Regions from separate parts of the Irregularibacter muris genome, predicted to be linked through region 2. Evidence: riboswitches for the same ligand, from Rfam matches in the RefSeq annotation. Region 2 holds a riboswitch; the other holds the start of a gene.
The links. Region 2 has a riboswitch for cyclic di-GMP ahead of NSA47_RS12290 (putative bifunctional diguanylate cyclase/phosphodiesterase). Riboswitches for the same ligand answer to the same signal wherever they lie in the genome.
Positions count from the first base shown of each region.

Region 1 (9,946 bases), on a different contig from region 2:
TCAAAGTAACTGGAACACCTTCAAAAATTGACGGAAATACAAATATATCCATTGCTTTAAGTATTCTGTATACATCAGATCTTGAACCAGTGAATATAACCTTATCACTTAAACCAAGATTTTCAACCTTATCAAAAACCATGTTTTTTAAATATCCATCCCCTACCAATAAAAGAACATAATCTTTGCTAGTTTTACTCAGTTCATAAAATACATCAATTAAAAAATCATGATTTTTAGGAGGTGTGAAACTGCCTACATGCCCTATTACAATTTTATCTCCAACCCCTAATTCGTTTCTTGCATAATCACGTTCTTCAAGATTAAATGTGTGTTTTTCTAGATCAATTGCATTTTTTATTATCTTGAAATTATCTTTTTTAATTGCCCTTGAACCAAATAACCATAATCCAGCCTCATGTGAACAAGCAAATAAATAATCTGATTTATACCTTATTGAATATTGTAAGATTCTTTTCGCTATTCTGCTTATACTGTTTCCTCTCGAATTAGTGCTATGACTATGTGCAATCGTAGTTAAATTATATTTTTTAGCTATTTTAAGATATATTGACGCAGTGCTTCTAACATGACCATGAATAATCCTATAACCAGGATGACTTATAAAGAAATCTTTCCAAGCATTATTATAGGCTAAATGATTTTTTCCAACATATTTTGGAACTCTATAGATTCTACCTCCAAGTTGTTCTATCTCTTCGTCAAATGCACATTTTTCTTGGGTATGTACAATAAAATCAAACTGAATTTTTCCTCGATCAATATGCCTATACAGATTCATAATCATTGTCTCTGCTCCACCTCTATTCATTTCAGCAAAAACTTGCAAAATCCTAATCGGCTCAGTCATTTTATAAATTCTCCCTATACCATTCTATTGCAGCTTCAATTCCTCTTTCAAAACTCCAACTCGGGTCATATCCAAGCATCTCTTTCGCTTTATTGATATCAGCATTACTATGCTTTATATCACCTTTCCTATCAGGTCCAAATATTGGTTCAATTTCTTTTCCAAGAGCTTTACACAGAGAATGATAAACATCAATCAAATACTCTCTTCCACCATAAGCGACATTGAAAGCTTCACCGGCAGCTTTAGAAGTTGCTTTACATGCCTTTAAATTAGCCTCAATTACATTCTCAATATAAGTAAAGTCTCTACTTTGCTTCCCGTCACCATTAATAGTAGGCCTTTCATCATTTAGTAATTGTTTTATAAACTTAGGAATAACAGCTGCATAAGCTCCATTTGGATCTTGTCTTTTGCCGAATACGTTAAAGTATCTTAAACCATAAGTATCTAATCCATAAAGTTTTGTATATAACTTTCCATATTCTTCATCAACCATTTTTGTTAAAGCATATGGCGACAATAAATTACCTTCTCTCCCCTCTTGTTTTGGGAGATTGGGTTCATCACCGTAAACAGAAGAACTTGAAGCATAGACAAACTTCTTCACTCCGTTTTGTCTAGCAGCTTCCATCATATTTAGTGTTCCTCGGATATTGATTTCTTCATAAAGCAACGGCATCTCAATGCTTCTAGGAACACTTCCCCAAGCTGCTTGATTAAGTACATAATCAACACCCTCACAAGCCTTCATGCAAGTATCTAGATCTCTTATATCTCCTTTGATAAAATTATAGTTAGGATTAACAATGAATAAGTCTACATTAGCTTGTTTACCATTAGAAAGATCATCTAGGCATCTTACCTTATAACCTTTAGCTAATAAAACTTCACACAAGTTAGAGCCAATGAAACCAGCTCCACCTGTTACGAGAAAAATACTATCTTGTTGAAATGTTATATTTCCATAACCCATGATATGCACTACCCTTCCTTAAAGTCTCCAGTATTTATATCCTGCTACTTCGTATGCTTTTCTATCTAAGATTCCTTTGATATCGAGCAATACTTTGCTTTCATTAGATCCTTCTTTAAACATATTATTAAAATCTTTTTGAGTAAATCTTAAGAACTGGTCATGGCCAACAGCTACAACTATTGCATCCATCTCTTTTATATCTTCTACTGAATCAAATACAATGCCATACTCATGTTTTGCTTCCTCAGCATCTGCCTCCGGATCTGCAATCATCGGATTGATTCCATATTCTTTTAGCTCGTTGACAATATCGATAACTCTCGTATTTCTCGTATCAGGACAGTTTTCTTTGAACGTAAAGCCGAGAATAGCAACTCTTGCATCTTTTACTGGGACATCTGCTTTAATGAGATTTTTTATTAAATTCTCAACCACATATTTCCCCATATCATCATTGATTCTTCTACCTGAAAGGATAATTTGTGAATGGTATCCTAGTTGTTCAGCTTTGTATGTGAGGTAGTATGGATCTACGCCAATACAATGTCCACCAACTAGTCCAGGGAAGAAGTTTAGGAAGTTCCACTTTGTGCCTGCAGCTTTTAGAACTGCCTTTGTATCAATTCCCATCTTACTAAAAATGATAGAAAGCTCATTCATAAATGCTATATTAATATCTCTCTGTGAATTCTCAATAACCTTTGCAGCTTCAGCAACTTTAATTGACTCTGCTCTATGTACTCCGGCATCAACTACTAGCTCGTACACTTTTGCTATAATATCAAGAGACTCTTCATCCATACCGGATACAACTTTTACGATTGTCTCAAGTCTATGTACTTTATCACCAGGATTGATTCTCTCAGGAGAGTATCCTACTTTGAAATCTTCACCACATTTCATTCCAGACTCTTTTTCAAGAATTGGAATACAGATTTCTTCTGTAACACCTGGGTAAACAGTAGATTCAAATACAACAATTGATCCTTTAGTAAGATTTCGTCCAACTGTTCTGCTTGCTGATTCTACTGGTTTTAAGTTTGGTGTATGATCAGCATTTACAGGGGTCGGAACTGCAACGATGTGAAATTTGGCTTCTTTAAGCTTAGTCTCATCTGCTGTGAACTCTACAATTGTATCTTTTATCACATCATCTCCAACCTCTTTAGTTGGATCGATGCCTTTTTTATATAACTCAACTTTGTCCGTACTAATATCGAATCCAATAACCTCTGCCTTTTTAGCAAATGCTACTGCAATTGGCATTCCAACATAACCAAGACCTACAAGTGAAATTTTTTCTTCTCTGTTTTTGATTTTTTCAAATAAGTTCATTTCAATTTCTCCTTTTCACTATAATAATTCCATAGTTTTCATAATAGATTTATTGACTAATTTCACATCATACTTTTCTTTAGCAAGTTTCAAACTGCGTTCTGCCATAATCCTATTTGTTTCTCGATCTTCTATTAGGACTCTCATCTTATCAACTAACCCATTTACATCTTTAATAGACACAAGGAACCCATTGTATCCATCTGTTACAGTTTCCCTACATCCTGGAGCATCACTGGTTATAATTGGTCGTCCTATTGCCATGGCTTCAAGGACAGTCTTAGGTGTTCCTTCATGATACGAAGGTAATATATAAGTGCTACACTGTTTCAAATAAGGCCTAACATCGGTCTGTTCTCCAAAATACTCGATAATACTTTCGTCTATAAAAGGCTGCAACTCTTCTGGTTGTAATGCTGATGGATTGCTATCATAAGGCCCAACAAGTAAACACCTTACTTCAGGATATTCAATCTTAATTCTCTTGCAAGCCTCTAAATACTCCATAACACCTTTATCTTTTATTAGTCTACCTATAAACAAGAATGCTGGTGTATCAGGCAATGATTCTGGTCTAAACTTCTCAAGGTTCACACCAGATCCATTTATAATCACGATTTTATCTTCTTTAATAAGTCCGTTATTTACAAACTCATTTTTATCATCATTATTTTGGAAAAACACCTTCTTGCTTGCATTACATGCCAAACGATATTCTGTCTTCATTATTGTTTTGATTATTTTGTTTTTAAGCCCTTCTCCTCTGAAAATCGATCCAAGACCCGCTATCAGTGGATATACTTCATTAATGCCATTAGCTTTTGCTGCCAGACTTCCGTAAACTACAGTTTTTGCTTGGTATGCAAATATTTTGTCTGGCCTCTCTTCTTTCATAAACTGCTTAAGCTCTCGATAAGTTTCTAAATCACTAAACGGATTTATGCCATTTCTTTCCACAAAGAGTTGCTTATAATGAATTCCATTTTCCTCAAACTTGCTCTTCCAGTTTGATTCAGGTTCTGGTCCTAAAGCTATGACAGAATGTCCATGTTTTATAAAATCTTTCATCATATCCATACGAAACCAAAATAGTGATGACGTATGGCTTGAGAGTACAGCTATTTTCATATTGTCAATCCTACTTTCATCATCTAGTTACTTCTTTAAATACTGATTCACTTCAAGTTGAATGCCCTCTTCAAAACTCATCGGATTATAGTCGAAATCTTTCTTGGCTTCAGCATGAGGATAACTTCTGTCTTCACCCATACGTTGAACTCTTTCTACATAATCTATTTTCCCAAGAGTCAGCACTTTAGCAATTTGGGCAAGTACAACCCCAAACCCTAAAGGAACACTGACAAATGTTGTTTTCTTATTGATCATATCGCTTATCATCTTAAAAACTTCTATCATCTTTAGAGGTTTTTCACCTGATAAGTCATATGCTTTTCCAGCTGTTTTTTCAGGAGATATGAGAACTGTATAGAATGCTTTTCCCAAGTCTCTAGCATTAACTGGCTGTATTAAACTCTTGCCGCCGTTAATGACTGGCAGTATTCTCAATTTATCTATCATCTTTATAAACTTACTCATATTGCTGTCACAAAGATCACCATAGATCATCGTTGGCCTAAGAATCGTGACTTTTGTGGGGCAGTTTGGATCTGCAGTCATTTCTGTGACTTTCTTCTCAATATTTTTATAGTCTTGAGAAGCATATTTAAAGTTTGAATATATACCTGTTGTATGTACTAAGATTGCTCGTTTCACATTGTTCTCGATAGCTGCTTCCACAATCATCGGTGAATGATGGATGTTATAAATGTGCATGATATTGTCTACTCCATTGACAGCTTTTCTTACGAACTCCTTGTTGTTGAGATCTCCATAAACCTTCTCAATATTTAATCCGCTGTTATCTAACATTGAAGTGTCAGATGTTTCCCTAACGATGCAGCGGATTGGTCCTTCATATTTATGATCAATAAGTTCTTGTAAGAAATATCTTCCTGTATGTCCTGTAATCCCTGTCACTAATAACATCTGCTCACCCCTACTGTTTCACTGACTCTTTATCAGCTTTCTTTGTTCCAGTCCCACCTTCAACAACACCATCACTTCTAAGAACACTAAATATTGTCCCGAAGAAGCATCTCATATCCATCAGAAGTCCCATCTTCTCAGCGTATTCTCCATCAAGTGTAGCCTTAACATCAATCTCAAGTTCATCTCTACCATTAATCTGCGCCCAGCCTGTAAGACCAACCGGCACATCATTAGCACCGTACTTATCTCTTTCTTCAATCAGATCATACTGGTTCCAGAGCGCTGGACGAGGTCCAATGATACTCATCTCACCCTTAAAGGTATTGATGATCTGCGGTAGCTCATCCAGAGATGTTTTACGTAGGAACTTACCTACCGTTGTAATCCACTGGTCCGGATTTTCAAGAAGATGCGTTGGTGTGTCCTTCGGTGTATCGATTCTCATGGTTCTAAACTTCAATATATGAAAATGAATCTTATGGGTCCCGACTCTCTTCTGTTTAAAGAGGACAGGTCCAGGGGAGTCAACCTTGATTGCTATAATGAGTACTAAAAAAACAGGAGATAATAAGATAAGTCCCAGTGTTGAAAGTATGATATCTATTAATCTTTTGATCTTTAAATAAACCATGATAGTTCCTCCTGCTTCGGTTATGTATATTTGTGGTGTGTAGTACACCTTATTTTCTTCTTTATGTAGTGATTTGATTGATTTTAAGTACTATATCTTGCATAATTCTATCTCTTGATTGGATGGATAGACGTGTAATGCTTCTGTAACATTAGTACATTTAGTAGTTGTGCTGAATCCATTTATATCACTGTGTTGTAGCCTCTTTATCCTTTCACCATACTCACGTCGTCCTCACCATTCAATCCTTCGATAAAAACAGAACTATTACCATCATATAAAAGGAGTGCTACCATCATCGTTACCACTGTTTTCATCATTGTGTTTGCAATGAACTTCACACTGAACTTTACCATCCTTATAATCAATAGCACCATTATCTGGACATGTTTCTATGCTATGTTCCTGCATAAACTTATCAAAAATAATTTCTGTATGTTTTGCTTCTTCCATAAGCAAATACATCTGATACTTCCTATCTAACTGTGGGCAATTAGCATTACAAACTTCCTCTTTAGCAGCTTTTACATATCCTAGAAAAAACGGTATTGCTATGAGAACTAAAATGGCTAAAATAGTAATTACCATTATCAACTCTATTAGAGTAAATCCATCAACATAAATCTTGCCATGTGCACTTTTAGTACCATTACACATTTTTATAACACCTACAAGTTCCCAAGATCTTAGTCAACTCTTTTTTAGCGTCTTTTAAAGACTCCCGATGGTGTTCCCCATAAATATACTTACTAAAGCAAAAGCTTTTTCTACCCCACCCTACTAAAACTAGGCACAATCTCCTTCATCACCTGGGCTATTTCCTCTCCTGATTTACTCAGTACTCCCTTAAGCTTTTCTAATTCCTTCATAAACTCTATGGCATTGTGACTTATGGGTTGGCTAATTAGAATCTTCGCATGCTTCGTAGCTACTAATCCTTCTTCGGCCGTAAGAAGTTCTTCATAGAGTTTTTCTCCTGGCCTCAGGCCAGTAAATTCTATCTTGATATCTTCATCAGGGATAAATCCTGACAGCCTAATAAGATCTCTTGCTAAGTCCACTATCTTTACAGGATCTCCCATGTCTAAAATAAAGATCTCCCCACCCCTAGCCATACCCCCTGCTTGTAGGACAAGTTGACTGGCTTCTGGAATAGTCATAAAGTATCTAATAATATCCGGATGGGTGACGGTAACAGGTCCCCCAGCAGCTATTTGTTTTCGAAATACTGGAATGACGCTGCCATTGCTTCCTAGGACATTGCCAAAGCGTACAGCTACGTATTCAGTATCACTTTGTTTGTTCATAATTTGAATAGTAATCTCTGCTATTCTCTTAGTAGTCCCCATGATATTAGTAGGATTTACCGCTTTATCCGTAGATATCAATACGAATTTATTACTTTTGTATTGATTGGCAGCCTCTGCCACATTGATGGTGCCAAAAACATTATTCTTTATGGCCTCGGCAGGGCTATCCTCCATCAAGGGTACGTGTTTATGGGCCGCCGCATGAAATACTACATGAGGTTTATAGATTTCAAAAATGTTATTGACTCTAGCTTTATCCCTCACTGACCCTATGAGTACAGATAAATCTAGATTTGGATATTTCTTTTTTAGCTCTAATTGTAAATCATAGGCATTATTCTCATAAATATCGAAGATAATGAGTTTTTGGGGACCAAAGGTGGCAATTTGTCGACAAAGTTCTGAACCTATAGATCCACCACCTCCGGTAACCAATACCACTTTTCCCTTGATATAATCATTAATTTCTTTGTTATTTAAGGTTATGGGGTCTCTTCCCAATAAGTCCTCTATCTCTACATCTCTGATATTTTTTATATCTACCTTTCCATCGATAAGTTCATATACTCCTGGAAGAGTTTTTAATTTGCACCCTGTTTGGTTACATAACTCTATGATTTCCTTTATCCTTTTTCGATTGGCAGAAGGTAATGCAATAATGATTTCTTCCACATCATACTTTTTCACTGCTTCCATCAATTTGTCTTTTCCACCCACTACTGGTACACCATTGATCCTTCTTCGAAATTTTGCGGGATCATCATCAATCATAGCCACAATATTGGTATCTAATTCCCGATGGGTCTCCAATTCTTTAATGACGATAGAGCCTGCATCTCCAGCTCCATAAACTAAAACATTTTTTCTCTGGGAGGCATATTTATAAACCTTAAATTTTAATCTTCTTAAAATCCGATAGGCAAAGCGGCTTCCTCCAATGAAAAAAATGTTTAGCATCCAAATAATGGTATGTATTTGTATTAGAGAGTGATAGCTTCCAAGACGGGCAAAAAAATAACTGCCTATGCTTCCTAGGGTAACAGCCATCACTACATTAAGCAATTCATCAATACTAGCATATCTCCAAAGGCTAGAATATAGTCCTGAAAGATAATAGATGATAATTCTTATGGCAATAGTAAAAATGGCAATGGGCAGGTAATTTAAAAATTGAGTTTTAAATTGTTCCACTGGCAAGATTAAAAGTAGAGATAATACAACAGAAAGATTAACAAAAAAAATATCAGACAGGATTAATATAGATTTGCGTTTTACAGATTTCATCGCTTTTCCCCCTTTAGTAATTATTTTGCCTTTGCCTTTCCCCAAATTCAAAAGCAAAATACTAAAAGAAGCCGGTTGCACTACTGGCTCCCTACATTCCAAGTGCCCAAATATAGAATATAGTTCATTACCTCATCTTTATCATAAGGCCTGGGGACCTTTAGTTATGTCATATATACTAAAAAAAGAAAAATCTTTTCTTTTTTCTGACTAAAACAGGTTTCCCTGGAGTAACTATTTCATTGGCTAAAATTTGCTTAGGATATTCTTCTAAAATTAACTTACATTGTTCAAGTGTTAATATTTCTTTAATGGTATTTATAGCTTCCTTTATTTCAGGTGATCTTCTGCCCGATGTATGGGCGTCAGTCCCTAGAAGATGGACCATATTGTGCTTTAGAAGAATTCCAGCTGTTTCTTGAGAAGCTTGTCCTAAGATACCCATTAAGCTCCCTGTGTTTATTTGGGTAAGGACACCCTTCTCTATCCATTTAGCAACAATGTTTTGATTATTCTGAATTTTCCTGTTGCGTTCTGGGTGCGCCAGGATAGGAAGTAGTCCTCTTACTTCTATTTCAAAGAATAGATCATCTATATCGTCAGGGATATTATGCATAGGTAGTTCTATTAGGATATACCTTGTGTCATTTATGGTTAAGATTTGTCCTTGATCTATTCTTTTTAAAATTTCCCAGTCTGCAAAGACTTCCATTCCCGGTAAAATTTTTATGGGTATATTTTCTCGTTTTAAAGCTTCATTGATTTTTTTTATACTCTCTAAAATTTCATCTTTATGTACTTCGTGATCAAAGGGAATATAGTGGGGTGTAGCCACCATCGTATGTATTCCTTCTTGTACAGCTATCTTTGCCATTTTTATGGTTTCATTACTGTCCTTAGCTCCATCATCTATATTAGGCAAAATATGACTATGAAAATCCCACATTTAGGCCCACTCCATTTTCTTATCTTTACGCCTCTTTTTCCTGTTACCCTTTTGGGGTACAGGACTTGTCCCATAATCATAGTAGTAATATTGTTCACTATCTACCTTTATTTTGTTTAAAACTACTCCTAAGATATTGGCATGGACTTTCTCTAGATTTTCCTTTGCTTTTTTCGCAATATCGATGGGAGTATTGCCTGCCGATACCACCAAAATGGTCCCATCTACTAGGGTAGAAAGCAAAGATCCATCGGTAACCGCCACCACTGGAGGGGTATCTAAGATGACATAGTCATACTGCTCTCTAACTTCCTTTAATAAGTCTTTCATTCTTTGGGAATGAAGCAATTCTGCTGGGTTGGGCGGGGTAGGTCCTGCTGTAATCACTTGTAATCCCTTTATATCTGTAGCCAAGAGGACTTTATCTTGAGTAGTCATCCCCGCTAGTACATTGGTTAATCCCTCTTGATTGGATATCCGCAGATATTTATGTATAGTTGACTTTCTCAAATCACAGTCTATGAGGAGTACCCTTTTCTCT
Region 1 is NZ_JANKAS010000018.1:12,734-22,679, forward strand. Features, by position in the region: gene NSA47_RS13930 (glycosyltransferase family 1 protein) at 1-871, opposite strand, end outside; gene NSA47_RS13935 (SDR family oxidoreductase) at 873-1,847, opposite strand; gene NSA47_RS13940 (nucleotide sugar dehydrogenase) at 1,866-3,185, opposite strand; gene NSA47_RS13945 (glycosyltransferase family 4 protein) at 3,204-4,313, opposite strand; gene NSA47_RS13950 (SDR family oxidoreductase) at 4,341-5,231, opposite strand; gene NSA47_RS13955 (sugar transferase) at 5,242-5,865, opposite strand; gene NSA47_RS13960 (type II secretion system protein) at 6,139-6,522, opposite strand; gene NSA47_RS13965 (polysaccharide biosynthesis protein) at 6,633-8,459, opposite strand; cyclic di-GMP riboswitch class II at 8,520-8,603, opposite strand; gene NSA47_RS13970 (tyrosine-protein phosphatase) at 8,638-9,405, opposite strand; gene NSA47_RS13975 (CpsD/CapB family tyrosine-protein kinase) at 9,406-9,946, opposite strand, start outside.
Region 1: it holds a riboswitch for cyclic di-GMP, as region 2 does, so the genes downstream of both, NSA47_RS13965 (polysaccharide biosynthesis protein) here and NSA47_RS12290 (putative bifunctional diguanylate cyclase/phosphodiesterase) in region 2, are expected to answer to the same signal.

Region 2 (9,946 bases):
GCAATAGAAAGTGCTTGCCTACTTTGATAGGATTTCAAAAAATGATAAATAAGCTGCTCATCAATTCTTCCATCGGTATGGGACACCAACTCTAGGGCAAGGGCGTATATTCTAGGTACTCCCTTTAAGGAACCGCTATTTAAGATGGCCAATTTGGCGCATTTATCCTTAGTAAGATTTTGTTCAATACTCTTCACCTGATTTTCAACGACATAAAAATTATCCAATAGCCATTCCGAAGCAGGAGATAGGGTTATGCCCTGTCTCCCATCCTGGTTTAGCTCTTTATATATTGCAAAAATCTCCCTATAGTTTTTTCTTAATCTTCCCCTTAGGCAGGTGGCTGATTTTTCCCTTGGAGATAAACTATGATTTTCTGCTACACGGATTCCATGTTGTTCCAATTGTTCCGAATTAAGTAGCACATCATTTATTTCAATAGGGGGATATTTTTCCCTTATACTTTTCTTAAATTTTATACTCATCATCATGAAGATGATGAGTATAAATAGAATCCATAGGAATATCATAAGCTTCATCCTTTCTATTTTTCCATCTACCTATTTTTCTCCATCAATAATCTTTTTCACTTTTTCTATGAAATCATTGGACAGTTCTTGGGCATATTCTTCGGAAAATCCTTGAGTGTAGATATTCACTAAGGGTTTTTCACTATCGGGCAAAACAATTGCCCATCCTTTATCTTCTTTGATTTTTACGCCTTCAAAGAGTTCTAAAACTTCTTCATCATATTGAGAAATGATCTTTCCGATCACTCTGCCCTTATCCTTCCAATTACAAGGAATGTGTTCTTCTTTGTAATAAAACTCTGGGATTTCTGTAATTAGCTCCCTTAGGCTTATATTTTCTTGTACCAGATAATCAATGATTTTTCCCATGGCCCAAAGGGCATCATAACGCAGTATATAGGGTAATAATTGTTCATTGTCTTCTTCTATAGTCAAAATTTCATTAAGAACCTCCGAAGGAGCGGATTTTGTCCTCACTACCTCAGCATGATATTTTTTTGCTATATCTTCTATGGCTTCGGGAAAGGTATGAGATGCCACTACTTTTTTACAGTTTCCTGTTTTTAATGCAATAAGGTCTGCTAATAATTGGTATCTTTCTTTTTGAATTTTTTCTCCTTCTTCGTCAAACAGAACTAGACTTTCCCCTTTTTTATCAATAAATATCCCTAAATCACCCTGGCCTTTTTTTATTTGACTTTCTATATGGGAGAAAATGGTTTGATGATTTTTTTCTTTTTCATCTACCTTTATTCTATATACATGGCAACCTAGGGTTTCTAATAATGTAGAACCTAAGGCTAAAATACTATTTTCAGGAGAAGAAACGATGACATTCATGTTTCTTTCCTTTACTTTATCTATGGAATTTAATAGTGAGATTCCCTGAGTAATGTAAGCAGTAGAAAAGTCTTTTTGATAAAGCACCCTAGACATTTGTTTATTATTCACCCTTTGAAAATCTCCCCTATTAAAGATGTTCTCAATATTTTTTTCAGTGTTTCTGTCCACATTGGCCCCTTTTTCATTCATTATCTCTATATGAAGTTTGCTGGATTGTAGTTCTTCCCCACTGATATATACTCCCCCAGGGCTCTTAAAGTATCGAATAGCATACCTTAACAAGGGTAGGGGACCTTCTCCCACATCGATAACACCTAAGCCCCCAGCTAAAATGCCTGATGTAATAGCTTGCTTGATGAGTTGGCTGCCTTTATTTTGGTCAGAGGCTAGGATGACTTTTCCCTTTTCCTTTAAGGTAGTGGCAAGGGCCGAACCTAACTGGGAGGCAAATTCTGGGGTCATATCCACGTTTAGTTCACCGGAAATACCTCTGTGTCCAAATAAAATCTTAGAAGCTTTAGTGCCCCATATAAGATGTTGATCCACTACAGTGTTTTCCTCTATGATTTTATGGGGCCATATCTTTATATTGGGATTGATGGTCGCACCGGGAAGGACTCTAACCTGGTTACCTACAACAGATTGTTCATATAGGTTACTTCTATCTCCTAGGGATGAACCCTGACAAATTATACTGCCCCTAAGCTCTACTTGGCTACCCATGGAGCAGTTTCCCCAGATAATAGAGTTTTTTATACTGGTGCCCTGCCCTACATGACAATTTTCTCCCATGACTACATTGGGTCCTATAGAACTTTCTTTTTCTATATAGCTGTTTTTCCCCATGCATACCGGAGGAATAAATTTAACGTTTTCTTTATATTCAACTCCCTCTCCTACCCATATCCCTTTTTCAATTTCTTTATATTGTTGATAGATTTTAGGTAGATTTACCAATCCCTGTAGCGTATCAAATTGAGATTGATTGTAGGTAGCTATATCCCCTATATCACACCAATAATCTTTTGCGACATAACCATACATGGGTAATCTATCCTGCAATATCTTTGGAAATAAATCTTTGCTAAAGTCAAACCTTTCCCCTTTTTTATAATAGTCCATAATTTCAGGCTCTAATATATAAATGCCAGTATTGATGGTATCACTAAACACCTCTCCCCAGCTTGGTTTTTCTAGGAATCGAATAATTCTATCTCTTTGATCTGTGATGATTACCCCATATTCCAAAGGAATAAATTCTTTTTTCAACACCAAAGTAGCCATAGATTTCTTTTCCTTGTGAAATTCTATCACCTTAGGGAGATTGATATCTGTCAAGGCATCTCCACTGATGACAATAAAAGTTTCATCTAAAAATTCTTGGGCATTTTTTACGCTCCCTCCGGTACCCAAGGGGGTGTCTTCTATATAGTATGTAAAATTCACTCCCCATTGAGAACCGTCACCAAAATAGTCCCTGATTACTTCCGGGAGATAGGCCATTGTGACAGCGATATCTTCTATTCCATTTTCTTTCAATAAATTTATAATATGTTCCATAATTGGTTTATTTAATATGGGCACCATGGGTTTAGGTAAACCACAGGTCAAAGGACGTAACCTTGTCCCTTCCCCACCAGCCATAATTACCGCTTTGATTGCAATCACTCCTAGCTAAAAGTTTTCTAGTTTATCATTTAAGTGTAGATTTATTATATGGATGTTGGGGTTATCTATACATTTTTCATAAAAATAAGCCTATTTTTATAGGCCTATTTCGATACAAAAATATTATTCTTTATGTAAAATCTCCATAGCTTATCCCTATATTCCTCAGCATAATCTATGTTTATCCTTTTAGAAGCTATGGTTTCAAAGGTTTCTTGATGGTCAAGGATATATAAGTCTTGTCCATAGACCAAATCTGTTCCCCTTAAATTTATATCAATATCTAAAGCTTGACACAGCTTGCCCGGTCCATTGGTTAGGTCTTGAATCTTTCTACTTTTTATGGGTCTATTTATTTTGATGATATCCAAACCTTCTATAGGCTCTATGCCCCTGATCAATACGCCCTGGGGAATCCCCTCCTCGGCTGCCACTACGTTTAAACAATAGTACATTCCATAAATAATATAGATATAAGCATGACCTGCCCTCCAAAACATTACTTCTGTTCTTTCCGTTCTACGATTATTATAAGTATGGGCTCCTTTATCCTCTGGTCCCATGTAGGCTTCTACTTCCACAATTTTTGATATAATTTTTTGTCCATTTATTTCCCGCACTAACAGCTTTCCTAATAAATCTTGGGCCAGGGTAATCGCATCTTTTTGATAGAAGGATAAATCAAGTCTCAAAAAAACCACTCCTTATTGTTTTATTTCCATTATACTTTTCCCTAAAGATCTTAATATAATATCCTTATAGTACATTGTTTCCTATTTTATTATTTTATAATAAAAACACCGGGAATTAAATTTGCTCAATTCCCGGTGTCTTTACCATAACCAGCCTATTCAAAGGCTTATACTTTAAATCTATCAATAATTTTTTGCAACCTTTGGGCTAATTCTGATAAATTCTCACTCGAACTAGCAACTTCCTCTACCGCCGCGGTTTGTTCTTCCATGGAAGCTGTGACTTCTTGGGTAGAGGCAGAATTTTCTTCTGCTATGGCAGATAGGCTTTGTAGGGTATCTAATATGTCATCTTTCATTTTTTCCATTTCTTCTACTAAAACATTTAACTGTACAACAGCTTTTTCAGAGCCCTTCATGGCTTCATCTATCTGCATATATTTACCTTTGCTACTTGTTACACTACTGGCTTGCTCGTGGGCAATTGTAGTCACTCTTTCTATGCTTCTTACTGCATTCTGAGCATTATTTTGTAATTCTTGTACCATTTCATCAATGGCTTTTGTGGAGGATGAAGATTGCTCTGCCAAATTCCTTATTTCTTCTGCTACAACAGCAAAACCCCTTCCTGCCTCTCCTGCTCTTGCAGCTTCAATGGCTGCATTTAAAGCAAGTAGATTGGTTTGAGCCGCAATAGAGGCAATAACCTCACTTGCCTGACCGATTTTATTGGAACTATCACTTGTCTTTAATATCACTTCATAGATTTCCTTTGTTGCTCTACTACTTTCCTCTGTTATTTTAGAAAGATTTTCAATCTCTTCCAATCCACCATTAACAACTTCTATTACATGACTTGAAGCATTATTTAAATCCCCTACATATTCTTGATCTTGATCAATATACTGTCCTAATAGATTCCCCTTTGTGGAACCTTCCTCTGTATTTCGCGCTTGATTTGATGCACTAACGGCTATTTCCTCTGCTGTTCTTGATACTTCCTCGGCAGCAGTGGCTGCTTGTTGGGATGTGGCTGTCAATTCCTCTGAAGTAGCTGCTACCTGTTCTGAAGAATCCTTAATTTCTTCAATAATCTCCCTAAGATTATTGGTCATCCCCTGTAGAGCCCTTGATAAATCACCGATTTCATCCTTCTGCTGCAAAAAAGTTTGGGGAAAATCTTCAGTAATATCCAAGCCAGCTATTTTCTTTGCATGGTGTACGGCTTGAATAATGGGTTTTGTCATTTTCGTTCCTAAAATAAATACAAGGATTATACTGAACACTAAGATAATACCTGCCACCCCAAAAATAGTCCTTTGGATGAGGGGAAGGGCCGATAATACTTCCTTTTTATCGGCATTAATAACAAATGTCCAATTGCTATCTTCTATGGGAGCATAACCCGTATACAAATCCCGCCCTTCAAAGGAGTAACTACTCACCCCTGTTTTTTCTGCTAATATTTTTTCAAATAATTGAGCTATGGATTTTAAGCTAGTATCATTTTTATATTCCTCAATGGGGGTAAACTGCTTCATGACCTTCTGTCTATCAAGATGGGCAACTACTGTTCCACTATTATTAATAACATAGCTATATCCGCTATCCCCATAGCCTATACCCTTCACTATTTCACTTAGGGAATATCCGTTGGCACGACCTACTAAGACTCCCACTACCTCCCCTTGATCTTCTATAGGCGTAGCATACATGATCACCAAATCATTTGTCACACGGCTAACTAATGTATCTGATATGACCGTTTCTCCTTGAAAGGCTTTTTGTACATATTCTCTATCTCCCAACTGAGCTACGGTGCCATTGGAATAATTGGCAGTGCCATCTGGAGTAACTACAGCTAGGGCAAAAAAGTTTGTTCCATCCAATTGCTTATGTAGTATAGACTTTTGTATTTCCCAATCCATTTCCTGGATATCTTTGTTTAGGGCAATCATTTTCAAGGCTTGTTTTTGCACTTCAATTTTGCTTTGGGTTAATTTTGCTGCCTCTGATGCCATTGTCCCAAGGGCTAATTCTGCTTCTTGGGTCAAGGTAGCACTAGAACTTTGTAAGGCAATCAATCCCAAGGCCATGGATGATAATAAAATAATGGCAGAAAAATAGATAATTAACTTTGTTCTAATACTTCCAATTTTTTTATTTTTTATTTTACTCTTTTTTAAATTTATTTTTTTAAAGTCTATTCTTTTTAAATTTATTTTTTTAAGTTTTATTTTTTTGAAATTTATTTTAATTTTCTTCATCTGTTTCCTCCATACAAGTTATGATTCTAAGATATTTTATGTATTTTTCTGAGATTGCCCTGTCCCATAAATATTAAGATTGTTTAACTAACCACCTTTCCTTAAATAATTTGCCAGATAAGGGTTTACTAAATAGATAACCTTGCACCTGATCACAATTTACTTTTTTCAAAAATTCTAGTTGACTTTTTTCCTCTACTCCTTCTGCTATTACATTAACCCCCAAAGTGTTTGCCATAGATATCATTGTCGCAACAATTGCTTTATTAGCAGTGTCCTTATGCAAGTCCATAATAAAATCTTTATCTATTTTTACTGTATCTAAATGGATTTTTTTAATATTGGAAATAGATGCATAACCCGTACCAAAATCATCCATGGATATTTTTACGCCTAATTTTTGCAATTCCCTTATCATCCGACTGGCATAGTCAATATTATGTATAATTGTACTTTCAGTAATTTCAAGCTCTAAGTAGCCTGGTGCTAATCCTGTTTCCTCTAAAACCCCCTCTACTTTTTCCACCAATTGAGCATGATTTAAATTTATAGCTGATATATTAATAGATATCGCCATAGGAGTATAGTTCTCCTTTTGCCATTGTTTATTTTGCATACAGGCATTTTTCAGTACCCATTGATCTATTTTTACGATTTGTCCTGTTTTTTCAGCTAAAGGTATAAATTGATTTGGATGAATTGTGCCTAGTTTGGGATGATTCCATCGAATTAATGCCTCCATCCCTACTAAACTCATGGTTTTTACATCAATTTTAGGTTGGTAATATAGTTCAAACTCTTCATTATGGATAGCCTTTGCTAAATCATTAATAAGGTCTAATTTATTTTTTATGAAGTTTTCCCCAGTGCTTTCAAAAAAACAATAATTGTTTTTCCCCAATTTCTTTGCTTGATACATTGCTAAATCTGCCTTTTTGATTAATGTCTCTGCCTCCTTACCATCTAAAGGATATCGACTAATCCCTATACTAGCGGTTGTATATATCCCAATGCCTTCTTCAAATACAAAGGGATCATCAAAGATTCTAAGTATTTTTTCAGCTAAGCACTCTATTACATTTCCACTTTTCTTTTCCTGAATCAGCAAAATGAATTCGTCTCCACCCATTCGAGCAATCATATCAATCCCTTCTAAGTGGGATTTTAATCGGTAGGCAACTTCCCTTATTAATTGATCCCCATGACTATGCCCTAGAGCATCATTAATATATCGAAATCCATCAAGGTCAAATAAAATTACTCCAAACACTTCATCCCTTTTGATCTGTTGCATGGTACGAGAAAGATACTTCATAAAAAAAGTACGATTTGGTAAATCCGTTAGGGCATCGTAATTAGCTAATTTTTTAATATAATTATGTACTGATGATGGTTCTCCATTGAATGGCTGAATATTTTTATTCCTTTCCTCTTCTCCATTGTTTTTACTATATAATTCTTTCTTCATTTAATCCCCCCCTTTTGGCGATGGAAAAAAGGCGCTATTCTAGAGCACCCTCCTGGCTATGGCAGGGGATATCCCCCTACAATTCCTTCTTATGAAATAAAAAACTTGAACTCTTACCAACAAGGCCAACTTTTCTATTTCATAAATAAGGCACTGGTTATACACCAGTGCCCGATTAACATTAAAAAAGGCAACCTGGCAATCATAGGATAGTCATCCTTTAGACCCATAGCTTTGCGACCTTACCTTTCGATAAGTGTGCCATTTACTTATTTTGATATTTTGTTTTGTCCCATAACCTATTAATAATTCTGCTTATTTCTACTTATTTCTACATTATTATTTAAAGTCCTTCTTTATTCTACATTTTTTGCTTATTCCCGCAGGAACAGCATTGGTTTTGACATAAACTCACCAATCCTACAAGAAAACAGCTATGACCATACTGATGCGATAGGAAAGTTAGATCTCTCAGTAGCAAGAGGAACTTCTCCATAACATAATGAAAGGGATGCCTAAGCATCCCTTAGTAATCAAATTAATGATTTTCTTTTAAATTTCATCTGTCCAAAACTTAGGATTAAAGAGCATAAGCATGGTAAAGAGTTCTAACCTTCCAAAAAGCATGAGGAAGGAAAAAAGCATTTTACTGGCATTGCCATATTCCCCAAAGTTACGGGTAGGGCCTACAAAATCAAAACCTGGTCCCACATTATTAAGTGTAGCAGCCACCGAACTTGAGGCACTGACTAGGCCAACTCCTTCTAAGGATACAACTATAGTTGCTAATACAAAAATAATGATATATAGAGCAAAAAAGCTTGTAATGCTAGCAAGAACATCTCCAGATAATACTCGATCGTTGACTTTCACATGAATAATTGCCCGGGGATGAAAGATTTTTGCCATTTCTCTTCTGATGAGTTTTAACAATACTAGAATCCTTATGTTCTTTATTCCCCCTGCGGTGGAACCGGCACACCCACCTACAAACATCAATAAAAATAATATGGCTTTACTAAAGGTGGGCCATTGATCAAAGTCAGCTGTACTATAACCGGTGGTAGTAATAATGGAGCCTACCTGAAATAGAGCATGTTCAAAGGCCTTTCCTAAGCTCCCGTAATTGCTTTTAGCAATGTTCAGGGTAATAAGAAGTACACTGGCTGAAACAATCACCAAGTATAGTTTTAGCTCTTCATTTTTAATGCCCTCCCTTAATCGTCCTTTGTACATCTGGTAATAAAGGGAAAAACTTATACCGGATAAAATCATAAATATGGAAATAATATAATTCACATAGGAACTATGATAGGCCCCTACACTAGCATTCTTGGTAGCAAATCCACCCGTCCCCACCGTACCGAAGGTATACACTAAGGAATCATAAAAACTCATACCCCCTATTTTTAAAAACACAATCTGTATGATGGTAACTATAAAATAAACGGTATAAAGTATTTTGGCTGTATCTTTTATACGAGGTACAATTCTATCGGCAGTAGGTCCCGGGCTTTCTGCCTTAAATATCTGAAAGCTTCCTACCCCAAAGGCAGGCAGTATGGCAACGGTAAAAACAAGTATGCCCATCCCCCCTATCCAATGGCTAAAGGACCTCCAAAATAATATCCCTTGGGGAAGGGCTTCTACATCACCGATCACAGTGGCTCCTGTAGTAGTAAAACCTGAAACCATTTCAAAAAAAGCATCAAACCAAGAAGGGACACTGCCTGAAAGTACAAGGGGAAGGGCACCGAAAAAAGAAACCAGAACCCATCCCACAGATACTATACTTAATGCCTCCCTGGATTTTATACGTTTAATCCTCGTAGGAGTTTTATACATGATCAAGCCTAGAATCCCTGTAATTAAAATAGATAGGATAAAGGCCTTGCTATCATTTTGTCCATAATACAGACTCACTAGTAAGGAGGGAATCATCCCTAAGGACTCAAAAATTAATAAACTTCCTAATACCCTTATTACGATTGGATAGTTCATCTATAAGTCCCCCCTTTTTTTCCTTAAAAAAGGGTTCTATGGCATGGGTTTCAGCAGTCAAATAGAAAATAACCAGCCTATCTTGAGGATGTATAACCGTTTTCCCATTGGGGATGGTCACCTTCCCACTGTGTTCAATGGCTCCGATAATTACACCCTTGGGAAGATCCAATTCTTCTATGGGTTTTCCAATAATGGAAAGCTTCTCTGAGGCAATAATTTCTGTCACTTCAGCCTGCTCTCCCAGTAATAGGGATACCGATATCACCCTTCCCCCTCGGATATATTTTAAAATATTACTTATAGAGATATTAATAGGATTTAGGGCTACATCTACCCCTAAGGTTTCTATAATACGGGAATAATTAGGCCTGCTTACCTTAGTAATTACTTGTTCTACACCCAATTGCTTCGCCATAATAGACATCAGAATGTTTTCCTCATCATATCCTGTAACAGCGATAAAAGCATCCATAG
Region 2 is NZ_JANKAS010000013.1:12,241-22,186, forward strand. Features, by position in the region: gene NSA47_RS12270 (glycoside hydrolase family 94 protein) at 1-539, opposite strand, end outside; gene NSA47_RS12275 (sugar phosphate nucleotidyltransferase) at 561-3,017, opposite strand; gene NSA47_RS12280 (DNA-3-methyladenine glycosylase) at 3,146-3,733, opposite strand; gene NSA47_RS12285 (methyl-accepting chemotaxis protein) at 3,901-6,000, opposite strand; gene NSA47_RS12290 (putative bifunctional diguanylate cyclase/phosphodiesterase) at 6,074-7,468, opposite strand; cyclic di-GMP riboswitch class I at 7,655-7,741, opposite strand; gene NSA47_RS12295 (TrkH family potassium uptake protein) at 8,021-9,469, opposite strand; gene trkA (Trk system potassium transporter TrkA) at 9,420-9,946, opposite strand, start outside.